2 linked regions of the Kitasatospora sp. NBC_00315 genome follow. The protein of the gene in region 1 interacts with the protein of each later gene in a pairwise test. Links are inferred from orthologs where the notes say so. Each region holds a gene or a part of one and is shown on either strand. Other genes may lie near its edges.

What was found. Proteins that work in one complex are often made in the same cells at the same time.
Region 2: the proteins of leuS (region 1) and ligA interact in binary tests that used the Escherichia coli proteins (3 or more experiments, as listed by UniProt). The link is inferred for Kitasatospora sp. NBC_00315 from one-to-one orthologs.

What each region holds. Positions count from the first base shown.
Region 1 is NZ_CP108025.1:5,641,250-5,649,240, forward strand. What follows is about bases 1,990-5,419. They hold leuS (leucine--tRNA ligase), read left to right. Parts: upstream 1,990-2,291; coding sequence 2,292-5,219; downstream 5,220-5,419. Outside these bases: OG823_RS23470 (MFS transporter), read left to right, coding at 1-398; OG823_RS23480 (hypothetical protein), read left to right, coding at 674-1,969; OG823_RS23490 (hypothetical protein), read left to right, coding at 5,666-6,421; OG823_RS23495 (DegV family protein), read left to right, coding at 6,519-7,364; OG823_RS23500 (helix-hairpin-helix domain-containing protein), read left to right, coding at 7,552-7,991.
Region 2 is NZ_CP108025.1:2,974,124-2,979,438, reverse strand. The notes cover bases 1-3,035. They hold ligA (NAD-dependent DNA ligase LigA), read left to right. Parts: upstream 1-325; coding sequence 326-2,746; downstream 2,747-3,035. Other genes in these bases: OG823_RS11870 (methionine synthase), read left to right, coding at 1-307. In the rest of the region: Asp-tRNA(Asn)/Glu-tRNA(Gln) amidotransferase subunit GatC, read left to right, coding at 5,054-5,315. UniProt on the Escherichia coli protein: DNA ligase that catalyzes the formation of phosphodiester linkages between 5'-phosphoryl and 3'-hydroxyl groups in double-stranded DNA using NAD as a coenzyme and as the energy source for the reaction.

The DNA of each region.
Region 1 (7,991 bases):
TGCCCGTGCTCGGGACGGCGCTGGTGGCGCCCGGCTACCTGCTGCTCGCCCTCCTGCTGCGCGGCGGCGCGGAGATCGGCCCGGGCGAGCTGCTGCTGATGACCGGGATCGGGCTGGCGGCGGGATGCGCGTACGCGCCGCTGTTCGCCCGGGCGCTCGGCCGGGTGCTGCCGGCGGACGCGGCCGATGCCAGCGGGGTGATGGTGACCGTCGTCCAGCTCGGGCAGCTGGTGGGGGTCGCGGTGCTCGGCTCGGTCTTCCTGGGCCAGGTGCGGCTGCCCGCGCCGGCCGACGCGTCGGGGCACGCGCTGTTCGTCACCGGTGCGGTGATCGCCGCAGCGGTCGCCCTCGCCGGAGTCCTGGCCGCCCGGTCCGGGCGGGCGGAGCGGGCCGGGTAGCCAAAGGATTCGTGGAGCACCCCCGTGACCGTGTAAAGTAAGTGATGTCGCCAAGGGAGACCACAATGTGGGACCCGAGGTGACATCGCAGGTCAAGGGGCTGTAGCTCAGTTGGTAGAGCGCTTGCATGGCATGCAAGAGGTCCGGGGTTCAATTCCCCGTAGCTCCACAGTCGGCAGAGGCCGCCTCCCGTTCGGGGAGGCGGCCTCTCGCCTGTCCGGCGGCCGCCGGGCCGGACCTACCCCGTACCGAGCGCCGACCGCTACCGTCGTGCCATGGCCGACCTGGCGCGCAAGCGGAACGAAGAGCTGGCCCGGATACTGCACCAGCTCGGCTGGAGTCCGGAGCGGCTGTCCCGGGAGGTCAACCTGGCGCTGCCGGCCGGCCTGGCGATCAGCTCCACCGCCCCGTACAAGTGGCGCGATCGCGGCATGGTGCCGCGGGCCCCGCACGACCAGACCGTCTGCGAGGTGCTCAGCCGCACCCTGGGCATCGCCGTCACCTACGAACAGCTCTGGGGCCGGATGGGAGGCAACCGGGGTGCCAAGATCCTCTCCCCGCGCCTGCTGACCGACCCCTGGACCGCCGACACCGCGCAGACCGCGCTGCACGAGGCGGGCACCGACGCGGGCCCCGTCCGCCTCACCGACCTCTTCCGCGGCGCCGAACTCGAACAGGCCACCGGGCACTGGGCGTCGCCGCCGCCCGCCGTCACCGGCGGCGAGGGCGCCCTGCGGATCGCCCCCGAGCAGCTCGCCGACCTCCGGCGCTCCCACGACGGCAAGCGCCGGCTCGAACGGGCCTGCGGCGGCGGGCTGGTCCTCGACCCCGCCAAGGCCGAGCTTGCGATGGTCGGCAAGCTGCTCGAACTCGGCTCGTACGGGGAGCCGTTGGGACGTGAGCTGTACGCCGCCGCGGCCAGGCTCGCCCGGCTGGTCGGCTGGGCCAACTACGACATGGGCAACGACGCCGCCGCGCAACGCGCCTTCGTGGCCGCCCTGCGCGCCGCGCACGTCTGTGGCGATCCTCGGCTCGGGGTGAGCGTGGTCGGCTGTCTCGCGGTGCAGGCCACCCAGACCTCCGGCGGGCGTGGACTCGACGCGGTGGCGATGCTCTCGGGTGCGCTGCTGGCCGCCGGCGACGTCCTGACGCCGCGCGAGCGGGCCCTCCAGCTCGGGCGGATCGCCCGGGCGTACGGCCGCAAGGGCGAGCGCAGCGGCGTCGAGGAGGCCGCGGCGCGCGCGGTCCGGGCGCTGGAGGGCGAGCCGGACAGCCGTCAGGAGCGGGCCGACCTGGACGGCATGGTGGGGGAGGGCTATCTCTTCCTCGACGAGCACGAGCGCGCCCGGGCGCTGCTGTCCGGCGCGGTCGGCGTCCTGGGGCCGGCCCGCGCCCGGGCCAAGGCCCTGCTGATGGTCCGGCTGGCCGACTCCTACCGGCGGACGGGCGACCGGGCCTCGGCCGCCCGCAGCGCCGACGAGGCCAGGCGGCTGGCCGCCGGCATGCAGTCGGCCCGGGTCGCCCGGGCGCTGCGCGACTTCGACGCGGCGGCCAGGACGGGCCTCGGGTAGGCGGTCGGGCGGGCCTGGCCGGCCCTCCGTTCGAGGCGTCCGGCCGGCTCCGCGGCGGGCCGGGGCGCGGCCCCGCCCGTGGAACGGGAGCGAGGGCGCTCGTGGGCTTGCGGTACCCTGAGCCCATGCGAACCGCGCGCCTGCTCCTTAGCCGGCCGCGCTGACAAGAACCGGCCGTGCTCGGAAGGCGCCGGAGTCGGCGTGGCGTCCCCTCCTGCGAGGGGCTTTTTTGTTTTCCGGCGCTGTTCAGCCGGATCCAGCCGGACCGCCGACGGACTTCTCCGCCGGTTCGCACTCTGACACCGATGGAGCCTGAAGGACCATGAGCGAGACGACACCTGCCTCCGGCGCGGCCGGCGACGCAACCGAGCCCTTCCGCGCGGAGGCGGCTTTCAAGTACACCGCCGCGCTGGCGGCCGACATCGAGTCCCGCTGGCAGGACGTCTGGGAGAAGGAGGGGACGTTCAACGCCCCCAACCCGGTCGGCGCGCTGGCCGATCCGGCCGCCGGTGACGTCTCGGCGAAGCCGCACAGCTTCATCATGGACATGTTCCCGTACCCCTCCGGCGCCGGCCTGCACGTCGGCCACCCGCTGGGCTACATCGCCACCGACGTGTTCGCCCGCTTCCAGCGGATGACCGGGCACAACGTGCTGCACACCCTGGGCTACGACGCCTTCGGCCTGCCCGCCGAGCAGCACGCGGTCGCCACCGGCGAGCACCCCCGGGTCTCCACCGAGGCCGCGATGGCGAACATGCGCCAGCAGCTGCGCAGGCTGGGCCTGGGCCACGACTCGCGCCGGTCGATCGCCACCATCGACCCGGACTACTACCGCTGGACCCAGTGGATCTTCCTGCAGATCTTCGACTCCTGGTACGACGCCGAGGCCGGCCGGGCCCGTCCGATCGCCGAGCTGGTCGCGCAGTTCCAGGACGGCACCCGGCAGACCCCCGACGGCCGCGCCTGGGCGCAGCTGTCCGCCGCCGAGCGCGAGGACCTGCTGGGCGACCACCGCCTGGCGTACTCCAAGGAGGTGCCGGTCAACTGGTGCCCCGGTCTGGGCACCGTGCTGGCCAACGAGGAGGTCACCGCGGACGGCCGCTCCGAGCGCGGCAACTTCCCGGTGTTCAAGTCCAACCTGCGTCAGTGGATGATGCGGATCACCGCCTACTCCGACCGCCTGATCGCCGACCTGGACCTGCTGGACTGGCCCGAGGCCATCAAGCAGCAGCAGCGCAACTGGATCGGCCGCTCCGAGGGCGCGCGGGTCGAGTTCGCGGTGAACGGCCGGGGCGCCGACGGCGGGGCGATCACCGTCTTCACCACCCGCCCCGACACCCTGTTCGGCGCCACCTACATGGTGCTGGCGCCCGAGCACGCCCTGGTCGACTCGATCGTGCCCGCGGCCTGGCCCGCCGGCACCCACGACGACTGGACGGGCGGCGCCGCCACCCCGGCCGAGGCCGTGGCCGCGTACCGCGCCACCGCCGCCGCCAAGTCGGACGTCGAGCGCCAGGTGGACGCCAAGGTGAAGACCGGCGTCTTCACCGGCGCGTACGCGACGAACCCGGTCAGCGGCGAGCCCGTCCCGGTGTTCATCGCCGACTACGTGCTGATGGGCTACGGCACCGGCGCCATCATGGCCGTCCCCGCCCACGACCACCGCGACTTCGCCTTCGCCCGCGCCTTCGCGCTGCCGATGCGCTGCGTCGTCAGGCCCACCGACGGGCGCGACGAGGACCCGCAGACCTGGGACGACGCGTTCGACACCTACGACTCGGTGATCGTCAACTCGGCCCACGCCGAGGGCACCGAGAACGGCGTCTCGCTGGACGGCCTGTCGGTCGTCGAGGCCAAGCAGTCGGTCACCGCCTGGCTGACCGAGCACGGCATCGGTGCGGGAACCGTCAACTACCGCCTGCGCGACTGGCTGTTCAGCCGCCAGCGGTACTGGGGCGAGCCCTTCCCGATCGTCTACGACGAGGACGGCGTGATGCACGCGCTGCCCGAGTCGATGCTGCCGGTCGAGGTGCCCGAGGTCGAGGACTACTCGCCGCACACCTACGACCCCTACGACTCCACCTCCTCGCCGAAGACCCCCCTGTCGCGCAACGACGCCTGGGTCAACGTCGAGCTGGATCTGGGCGACGGTGTGAAGTCGTACCGCCGCGAGACCAACACCATGCCCAACTGGGCGGGTTCGTGCTGGTACGAGCTGCGCTACATCGACCCGTCGAACGCCGACAAGGTGGTCGACCCCGCCAACGAGCGGTACTGGCTGGGCGCGACCGCCGAGAAGCCGGCCGGCGGCGCCGACCTGTACGTCGGCGGCGCCGAGCACGCCGTGCTGCACCTGCTGTACGCGCGCTTCTGGCACAAGGTGCTGCACGACCTGGGCCACGTCTCCTCCGTCGAGCCCTTCCACAAGCTGTTCAACCAGGGCATGATCACCGCCGACGTCTACCGCGACGAGCGGGGCTTCCCGGTGCCCGCCGCGGAGGTGGAGGAGCGCGACGGCGGCTACGTCTGGAACGGCGAGGCGGTCAAGCGCGAGGCCGGCAAGATGGGCAAGTCGCTGAAGAACGCCGTCGCGCCCGACGAGATCGCCGACGAGTACGGCGCCGACACGCTGCGCCTGTACGAGATGTCGATGGGCCCGCTGGACGTCTCCCGTCCGTGGGACACCCGGGCCGTGGTCGGCTCGTACCGCTTCCTGCAGCGGCTGTGGCGCAACATCGCGTCCGAGTCCACCGGCGAGCTGGTCGTCACCGACGAGCCCGCCGACGAGCCGACCCTGCGCGCGCTGCACAAGGCGATCGACGGCATCCGCGGCGACATGTCCGGGCTGCGGTTCAACACGGCGGTCGCCAAGGCCATCGAGCTGAACAACTTCCTGGTCAAGCGCGGTTCCACGCCGCGCGAGGTGGCGGAGCAGATCGTCCTGCTGGTCGCCCCGCTGGCCCCGCACATCGCCGAGGAACTGTGGCGCAAGCTGGGCCACGAGGATTCGCTGGCGTACGCCGACTACCCGGTCGCGGACCCGGCGTACGTGGTCGACGAGTCGGTCACCTGCGTCGTCCAGATCAAGGGCAAGGTCAAGGCCCGCCTGGAGGTCTCCCCGGAGATCTCCGACGCCGAGCTGGAGGCCCTGGCGCTGGCCGACCCCGCCGTGGTCGCGGCGATCGGCGACGCGCCGGTGCGCAAGGTCATCGCGCGCGCGCCGAAGCTGGTCAACATCGTCACCGGCTGACCGCAGGGCAACTCCGGGGCCGGGCCACGCCGTTGCGGCGGGGTCCGGCCCCGGTGCCGTCGGCCCCGGCCAGTTCTGCTCGGCTCGGCTCGGCCCGGGCCTGCTGGGCCCGGGCCTGCTGGGGTCTGCTCGGCCCGGGGCCGTCCGAGCCGGGGCCGTCCGGGCGCGGGGGAGCCCGTCTCGGACGTGGGACGGTCCGCGGCGCCGTCCGTGGTGCGGTGGGGCACACCGGCCGCCCGGGTGCCGGGTCCTGTGAGGGTGATCCCCGATCTGTCCCTGATCTCGGCCCCGGTGTCCGGTTTGACCCGGCCGCCGGCCGGTCGGGGCGGCTACGGTGGAATCCTCGGCGACTGCGGTCCGGCCCGTGCACCCGTACGGTGCGGCCCGCGCCACGCGGTCCGGCGCGCCCGGTCCGGTGTACCCGCTCCGGTGGAAGGTGGCTCGTGATGGACGCACTCGGAGTGCTGCTGGCCCTGGTGCTGCTGTTCGGCCTCGGGCTGCTGACCCTGGCGGTGGTCGGCACGGTCAAGGCCGCGAAGGCGGTGGCGGTGAAGGTCGAGCGGCACGAGGCCAACGCCAGACGGGCCGTGGAGAACGTCACCCTGAAGGCGAAGACGTACACCAGGCCCGGCGCCCAGGGGAGGATCTCGGCCACCCGGCTCGCCCTGCGCTCCTCGCTCGACGGCACCCGCCAGGTCCTGGAGGGCGCTGTCGCCGAGGACGGCCAGCTGACGGAGTCCCTGCAACTGCTGGCCCGGCTCGACGTCCACGCGGCGGAGTTGGACGGCGAGCTGCGGACGCTGGAGCGAGAGCCGGACTCCGGGCGGATCGCGGCCAGACTGCCCGAACTGCGCGAGCGCGCCGACCGGATCACCCGCTCCGCCGAGACGATGCGCTGGGCGGCCCAGGACCGCATGCACCGCTTCGCCGAGGACGAACTGACCCGGCTGGGGCAGGAGTGCGAGAGCGAGGCGGGCGCGCTGCGGCACTGGGACTCCGCCGCTGCGCAGGGCGGTGGCGTGGACGCGGGCTCGACTGCGGCCGGGGTGACCGACCCGGCTCCGGCGGGGCAGGCACCGCGACCCGGGCTGACCTCCGGCGGCCGCCGGCCGGGCGCGGAGGAGGCACTCGGCCTCGCCGACCCGCTGGCCCGCCTCGCCCAGCGCCTGCGCAAGCCCTCGGCGGGACCTTCGGGAGGCTGACCACCGCCCGCCCGCGGCCGCGCCCCCGGGGCGGGAGCGCACGTCATCGCGTGTCCGGCGCTGTCCTCGGGGCCGTACGGGGAGTAACCTCCGGCTCATGCCCGCCGACCTCGCCATCGTCACCGACTCCACGGCCTACCTGCCGCAGGACGCCGTCGACCGTCACGGGATCACCGTGGTGCCACTGAGCGTCGCGGTCGGCGACGAGGTGCTGGCGGACGGCGTGGAGATCACCCCCAAGGAGCTTGCCGAGGCGCTGCGCGCCAAGCACCGGGTGACGACCTCCCGTCCCAACCCCGAGACCTTCGCCGCGGCGTATCGCGGCGCCGCCGAGGCCGGTGCCCGGGGTGTCGTCTCGGTGCACCTGTCGGGGGAGCTGTCCGGCACCTGCGAGGCCGCCCGGCTCGCCGCGGCCGAAGCGCCGATTCCGGTACGGGTGGTCGACAGCAGGCTGGTGGGCATGGCCCTCGGCTACAGCGTGCTGACGGCCGCGCGGAGTGCCGCCGACGGCCTGGGACTGGACGAGGTGGCCGCCGCCGCGGTGCGGCGGGCCGCGCACACCAGTGGCTTCTTCTACGTCGACACCCTCGAACACCTGCGCAGGGGCGGTCGGATCGGTGCGGCCCGGGCCCTGCTCGGCTCGGCGCTGGCGGTCAAGCCGCTGCTCCATCTCTCCGGTGGCAGGATCGAACCGCTGGAGAAGGTCCGCACGGCCTCCCGCGCGATCGCCAGGCTTGAGGAGATCGCCGTCGAGCGGGCCGGCGACCGCCGGGTCGACCTCACCGTCCACCATCTCGCCGCCGAGGACCGTGCCGAGCTCCTCGCCGAGCGCCTGCGCGAACGGATCCCCGGGCTGTGCGAGCTGTACGTCGGTGAGGTGGGCGCCGTGATCGGCGCCCACGTCGGTACGGGGCTGCTCGCGGTGGTGCTCTCACCCCGCTGACCCTGTGCGCTGCCGGACGGGGTCTCCGGCGGGTGCCCGGCAGTATGCCCGCTGTGCCGGGCCCGTGACGGCCGGCGGGGGCAGGTTCACTCCTGCGGGCGACCCCGGTTATCCACAGGCCGGACTTTTCCCCAGGCAATCGGTCGTCCTCCCACGGCCGCCGGTGCGGCCCGTACCGTCCTGCGCCATGAGAACCCTGACACCGGGCGCTGCCCGCCGCCGTGCGACCACCGAGACCGTCCGGGAGCGGATGGCCACCCTGCTGGCCGCCGATCCCCCGGCACGGCCGCCCGCCGACGGGCACGACGCCGGCGGGCACGGGGGCGGCGGGCACGACGCCGATGGGCCCGGTGGCGGCGGGTTTGGCAGCGACGGGAACGACCGGGACGGGTACCGCGTCGATGGCCACGGCAGCGACGGGCACGATCGCGACGGACGTTCCGACGAACCCGGTGGTGACGGCGGTCCTCCCGAGGAGAGCCTTGTCGGTACGCCCCTCGCGGAGTGGGATCCCGGCAGTTCCCTGCCTCCCGGGGGCCCGCCGCCGCCCGCCGCCGGAGCACGGCCGCACCAGCGGATCCACGAGCCCGACCACCGACCGCCGCGATCCGCGTTCACCTCCCTGCT
Region 2 (5,315 bases), 2.7 Mb from region 1 along the record:
CCTCCTGACGGAGCGTGATGACGACGACCTCGGTGAGGCGGTCGAGGCCGGCACCCGGATCCTCGCCGGTGTGGTGCCCTCCACCGACGGGCCAGCTGCTCAATCAGGTGCAGTGTCGGACCCTGCCGGTAGTGTCCAGGGTGTCAGGACGTTGTGGCGCAGGCTCGGGCTGGATCCGGAACTGCTGGGCCGCCGGGTGCTGGTGACGCCGACCTGCGGGCTGGCCGGGGCGAGCCCGGAGTACGCGCGCAGGGCACTGTCACTCAGCGTGAAGGCGGCGCAGAGTCTGGTGGACAACCCGGAGTGAGACGGTAGGAGGCGGACGGTGGCGGCTGTCGAGGGCTGGGAGGAGATCCCGGTGGAGGTGCGCGAGCGGCACGCCGCACTGGCGGCCGAGATCGAGGGCCACCGCGTCCGGTACTACGAGCAGGACGCACCGGTCGTCAGCGACGCCGGCTTCGACGCCCTGATGCGGGAGCTGGAGGCGCTGGAGGCCGGGCACCCGGCGCTGGTCACCCCCGACTCGCCCTCCCAGAAGGTCGGCGGCGCGGTCGCCGACGGCTTCGCCAAGGTCGAGCACCGCGAGCGGCTGCTCAGCCTGGACAACGCGATGGACGACGAGGAGCTGTCCGCCTGGGCCGAGCGCGTCGCCCGCGAGCTGGACGGCCTGGAGTACCACTACCTCTGCGAGCTCAAGGTGGACGGCCTGGCCGTCAACCTCACCTACGAGAACGGCGTGCTGGTGCTGGCGGCCACCCGCGGCACCGGCCGGGTCGGCGAGGACATCACCGCCAACGTCCGCACGATCAAGGAGATCCCGCACCGGCTCCACGGTGACGACCTCCCGGAGCTGGTGGAGATCCGCGGTGAGGTCTACCTGCCGACCGAGGCCTTCGCCGAGCTCAACGCCTCCTTCGCGGCCGAGAACGAGCGCCGCCGCCTGGAGAACGAGGAGCGCGCCGGGCAGGGCAAGCGCCCGCACGCCCTGCTGAAGCTGTTCGCGAACCCGCGCAACGCCGCCGCCGGCTCGCTGCGGATGAAGGACCCGCTGGTCACGGCGTCGCGCCCGCTGCATATGGTGGTGCACGGCATCGGCGCCCGGGTCGGCTTCGACATCGACTGCCAGTCGCACGCGTACCGGCTGCTGCACGACTGGGGCCTGCCCACCGCGCGGCACAACCGGGTGGTCGCCACGCTGGAGGAGGTCCGCGCCTTCGTCAAGCAGTTCGGCGAGCAGCGGCACTCCGTCGAGCACGAGATCGACGGCGTCGTCGTCAAGGTGGACGAGATCGCCCTGCAGGGCCGGCTCGGCGCCACCTCCAAGTCGCCGCGCTGGGCGATCGCCTGGAAGTACCCGCCGGAGGAGGTCACCGCCGAGCTGGCCAGCATCCAGATCGGCATCGGCCGCACCGGCCGGGCGACGCCCTTCGCGGTGCTCGCCGAGCCGGTCAAGGTGGCCGGCTCGATGGTCCAGTACGCGACGCTGCACAACCAGCAGGTGGTCAAGGCCAAGGGCGTGCTGCTCGGCGACACCGTGGTGCTGCGCAAGGCCGGGGACGTCATCCCCGAGATCCTCGGCCCGGTGGAGGACGTCCGCGACGGCACCGAGCGGGAGTTCGTGATGCCCTCGCACTGCCACGAGTGCGGCGCCGAACTGCGCCCGATGTCCGAGGGGGACATCGACCTGCGCTGCCCCAACGCCCGGTTCTGCCCGGCCCAGGTCCGCGAGCGGATCGCCTTCCTCGGCGGCCGCTCCTCGCTCGACATCGACGGCCTCGGCTACGTCGCCGCGACCGCGCTCACCCAGCCGCTGGAGCCGGCCCGGCCGCCGGTCGGGAACGAGGGCGACATCTTCGGCCTGACGCTGGACCAGCTCCTGCCGATCAAGGTCAAGGTCCGCGACCAGAAGTCCGGCATGCCGAAGCTGGACGACAAGACCGGCAAGGAGAAGGTCATGACCTTCTTCGCCAACCTCAAGGGCGAGCCGAAGAAGACGGCCACCCTGCTGCTGGAGAACCTGGACAGGGCCAAGGACCGACCGCTCTGGCGCTACGTCAACGGCCTGTCGATCCGCCACGTCGGGCCGGTCTCGGCGGAGGCACTGGCCCGCGAGTTCCGCGACCTGGACCGGATCTTCGCCGCCACCGAGGAGGAGCTGGCGGCCACCGAGGGCGTCGGTCCGATCATCGCGCGCTCCATCAAGGAGTGGTATGAGGAGGAGTGGCACCGGGAGATCCTGGAGAAGTGGCGGGCCGCCGGGGTGAGGTTCACCGAGGAGGCCGCCGAGGACGAGGGCCCCCGACCGCTGGAGGGCCTGACGCTCGTCGTCACGGGCACCCTGGCCGGCCACACCAGGGACGGCGCCAAGGAGGCGCTGACCTCGCGTGGGGCCAAGGTCACCGGTTCGGTGTCGAAGAAGACCGACTTCGTGGTGGCCGGCGACAACCCCGGCTCCAAGTACGACAAGGCCGTCCAGCTGAAACTGCCGGTGCTGGACGACGCCGGCTTCGCCGTCCTGCTGGAGCAGGGCCCGGCGGCGGCCCGCGAGCACCTCGGCCTGCCGCCCGTCGAGGAGCCCGTCGAGGAGCCCGTCACGGAGCCCGTCACGGAGCCCGCCGGGGCCGCTGCCGGGGCCGCCGGGGCCGCGGACGAGCCCGCCAAGGCCGGCGCCGCGCCCGCCGAGGAGCAGGGGGAGGGGCCCGCCGCGCCCGCCGGGGAGCCGGCCGAGGAGTCACCCGAAACCTGACGGGCCGCCCGTCCGCGCCGTGATGCGGCGTCATCGCCGGGTGCGGCGCGGGGAGCGGCTGTGGTGCCACTGTGCCCGAGCGCACACCGGTGGCACATTCCCGCTTGCCCGAAAGTCTGCCCTTCCGGTTGGCCCCGGCTTACCCTGGTGCCCAACAGAGTGTCAGCAGGGGTGGGGGCGCCGGCTGAGCCGGTCTCCGCTGGGGTCACGCCATGCCCGGGCGGCCTCCGGCGCCGGCTTGGCATCTCACCGTGAAGCGGCCTGAATCGGGGCGGGCCCAACGGAGGACAGGGCTTATGGATCGTAGGACCGGCGGCGCGCCCACACGCCCGCCGCAGGGGGTGGCGGGAGCTGTCCTGCTGCTCGGCGTCTTGCTGGCCGGGGCCGCGCCACTCATCCCGCTGGCCGTCCTGGTGTACCGCTACGAACCGGAGCTGCTCCCGCTCTTCGCGGTGCCGCTGGCCGTCCTGGTCGCCGCCTGGCGGATCGCCCGGGACCGCGCCCGCGACCAGCTCACCGACCCGCTGACCGACCTGCCGAACCGTCAGGCGCTCCTGCTGGCGGCCCAGGAGGCGATCGCCGACCACGACGAGGGCTACAGCGTCGGGCTGATCCTGCTCGACCTCGACCGGTTCCGCTCGCTCAACGACACCCTCGGGCACACGGCCGGCGACCGCCTGCTGGTGCACATCGCCCGCCGCCTGCACCGGGCGCTGCGCCCCGGCGCCCACAGCGGCCACGGCGGCGAGTCGGTGGACGACGTGTTCGCCGCCCTGGCACCGGCCGCCCGGAACGGCCAGCGGCCCGTGGTGGCCCGGATGGGCGGTGACGAGTTCGCCGTCCTGATGCCCGGCATCGGCTGCCCGGACACCCTGGAGCGGATCGCCAAGACCCTGATCGCCGAGCTCGCCGCGCCGATCCGCCTCGACGGCCTGCTGCTCGTCCTGGAGGCCAGCGCCGGGGTCTGCGTCTACCCGGAGCACGCTCAGGACGCGGAGTCGCTGCTGCGCCGGGCGGACGTCGCGATGGGCCACGCCCAACGCGGCCGCAGCGGCGTCGAGTGCTACGACGAGGCCCAGGACGCCGACACGCCGTACCGGATCGGGCTGCTCGGCGATCTGCGCCGGGCCCTGGAGACCGGCGAGGTGCAGCTGCACTACCAGCCGAAGGTGGCCTTCGACGGCCGGGTGGTCGGCCTGGAGGCACTGCTGCGCTGGGAGCGGCCCGGGCAGGGGCGGGTCTCGCCGGACGAGTTCGTCGGGCTCGCCGAGTCCAGCGGCCTGATGCCCCGGCTCACCGACTACGTGCTGGAGGCGGCGGTCGGCCAGCTCGCGCTCTGGCGCCGGCACGGCCTCCAGGTCCAGGTCGCGGTCAACGTCTCGCCCCGCGACGTGCTCAACCCCGGCTTCGCCCAACGGGTCGCCGGGCACCTGGTCCGGCACGGCGTGCCGGCCCACGCCCTTCAACTGGAGATCACCGAGCGGCTCCTGCTGGACGACTCCCGCCGGGCCGCCGACACCCTCGCCGAGCTGCGCGACTACGGCGTCGGGATGTCGCTGGACGACTTCGGGACCGGCTACTCCTCGCTGGTGCGGCTGCGCAGCCTGCCGGTCGGTGAACTGAAGATCGACCGCTCCTTCGTCTCCCGGATGGTCGCCGACGACCACGACGCGGCGGTGGTCCGCTGCTCGGTCGAGCTGGCGCACTCGCTGGGGCTGACCGTGGTCGCCGAGGGCGTCGAGGACGACGAGACCTGGGAGCAGCTGCACGCCATGGGGGTGGACGCGGTCCAGGGCTGGCTGGTCTCGGCCGCGCTGCCGGCCGAGCAGGCCACCGCCTGGTTGCAGGTGCACCGGATCGGCGCGCCGCCGGTCGAGCGCATGACGCCGCCCGCGCTGCCCGCGTCCGGGCCCGGCGCCCTCACCGCCGGTCCGCCGTCCGTGCTGCCGCCGGCGCTGGCCGCCGGGCTGCCGTCCGTCGTCCCGTCCGTCGTCCCCGCCGCGGCGCCCCGGACCGCTCCGCCGGTGCAGGCCGTCCAGGCCGAGCCGGCCGCGCCCAGCGCGCCCCGGTGGGAGCAGCGCTGAGGCGGGGACGGGCCGCGACGCCCGCCCCCCGGGCCCTGCCGCCGGGGGCGCCGCGGGCCCCGCGGGCGTATTCACGTGGCCGCCGCCCGGGCGGCGCCCCCTAGGATGGGGCCACAGACCACGAGGACGGGTAGGTCGGGCGGCGGTGCCGCCGGGCCCCGTCCGGCCGGGCGCCGCTTCGCCGCTGCCCCGGCTCACCAGAACTCACCTTGAGGATCGCTGCATGCCTGGCATCACGCGCGAGGAGGTCGCCCACCTCGCCCGGCTGTCGCGTCTGGAGTTGCAGGCCGAAGAGCTGGACCACTTCGCCGAGCAGCTCGACGTGATCATCGGCGCGGTCGCCCGCGTTTCCGAGGTCGCCGGACAGGACGTCCCGCCGACCTCCCACCCGCTGCCGCTGACCAACGTCATGCGCGCGGACGAGGTGCGCCCCTCGCTCACCCCGGACGAGGCCCTGGCCGGTGCGCCGGCCGCCGAGGAGCAGC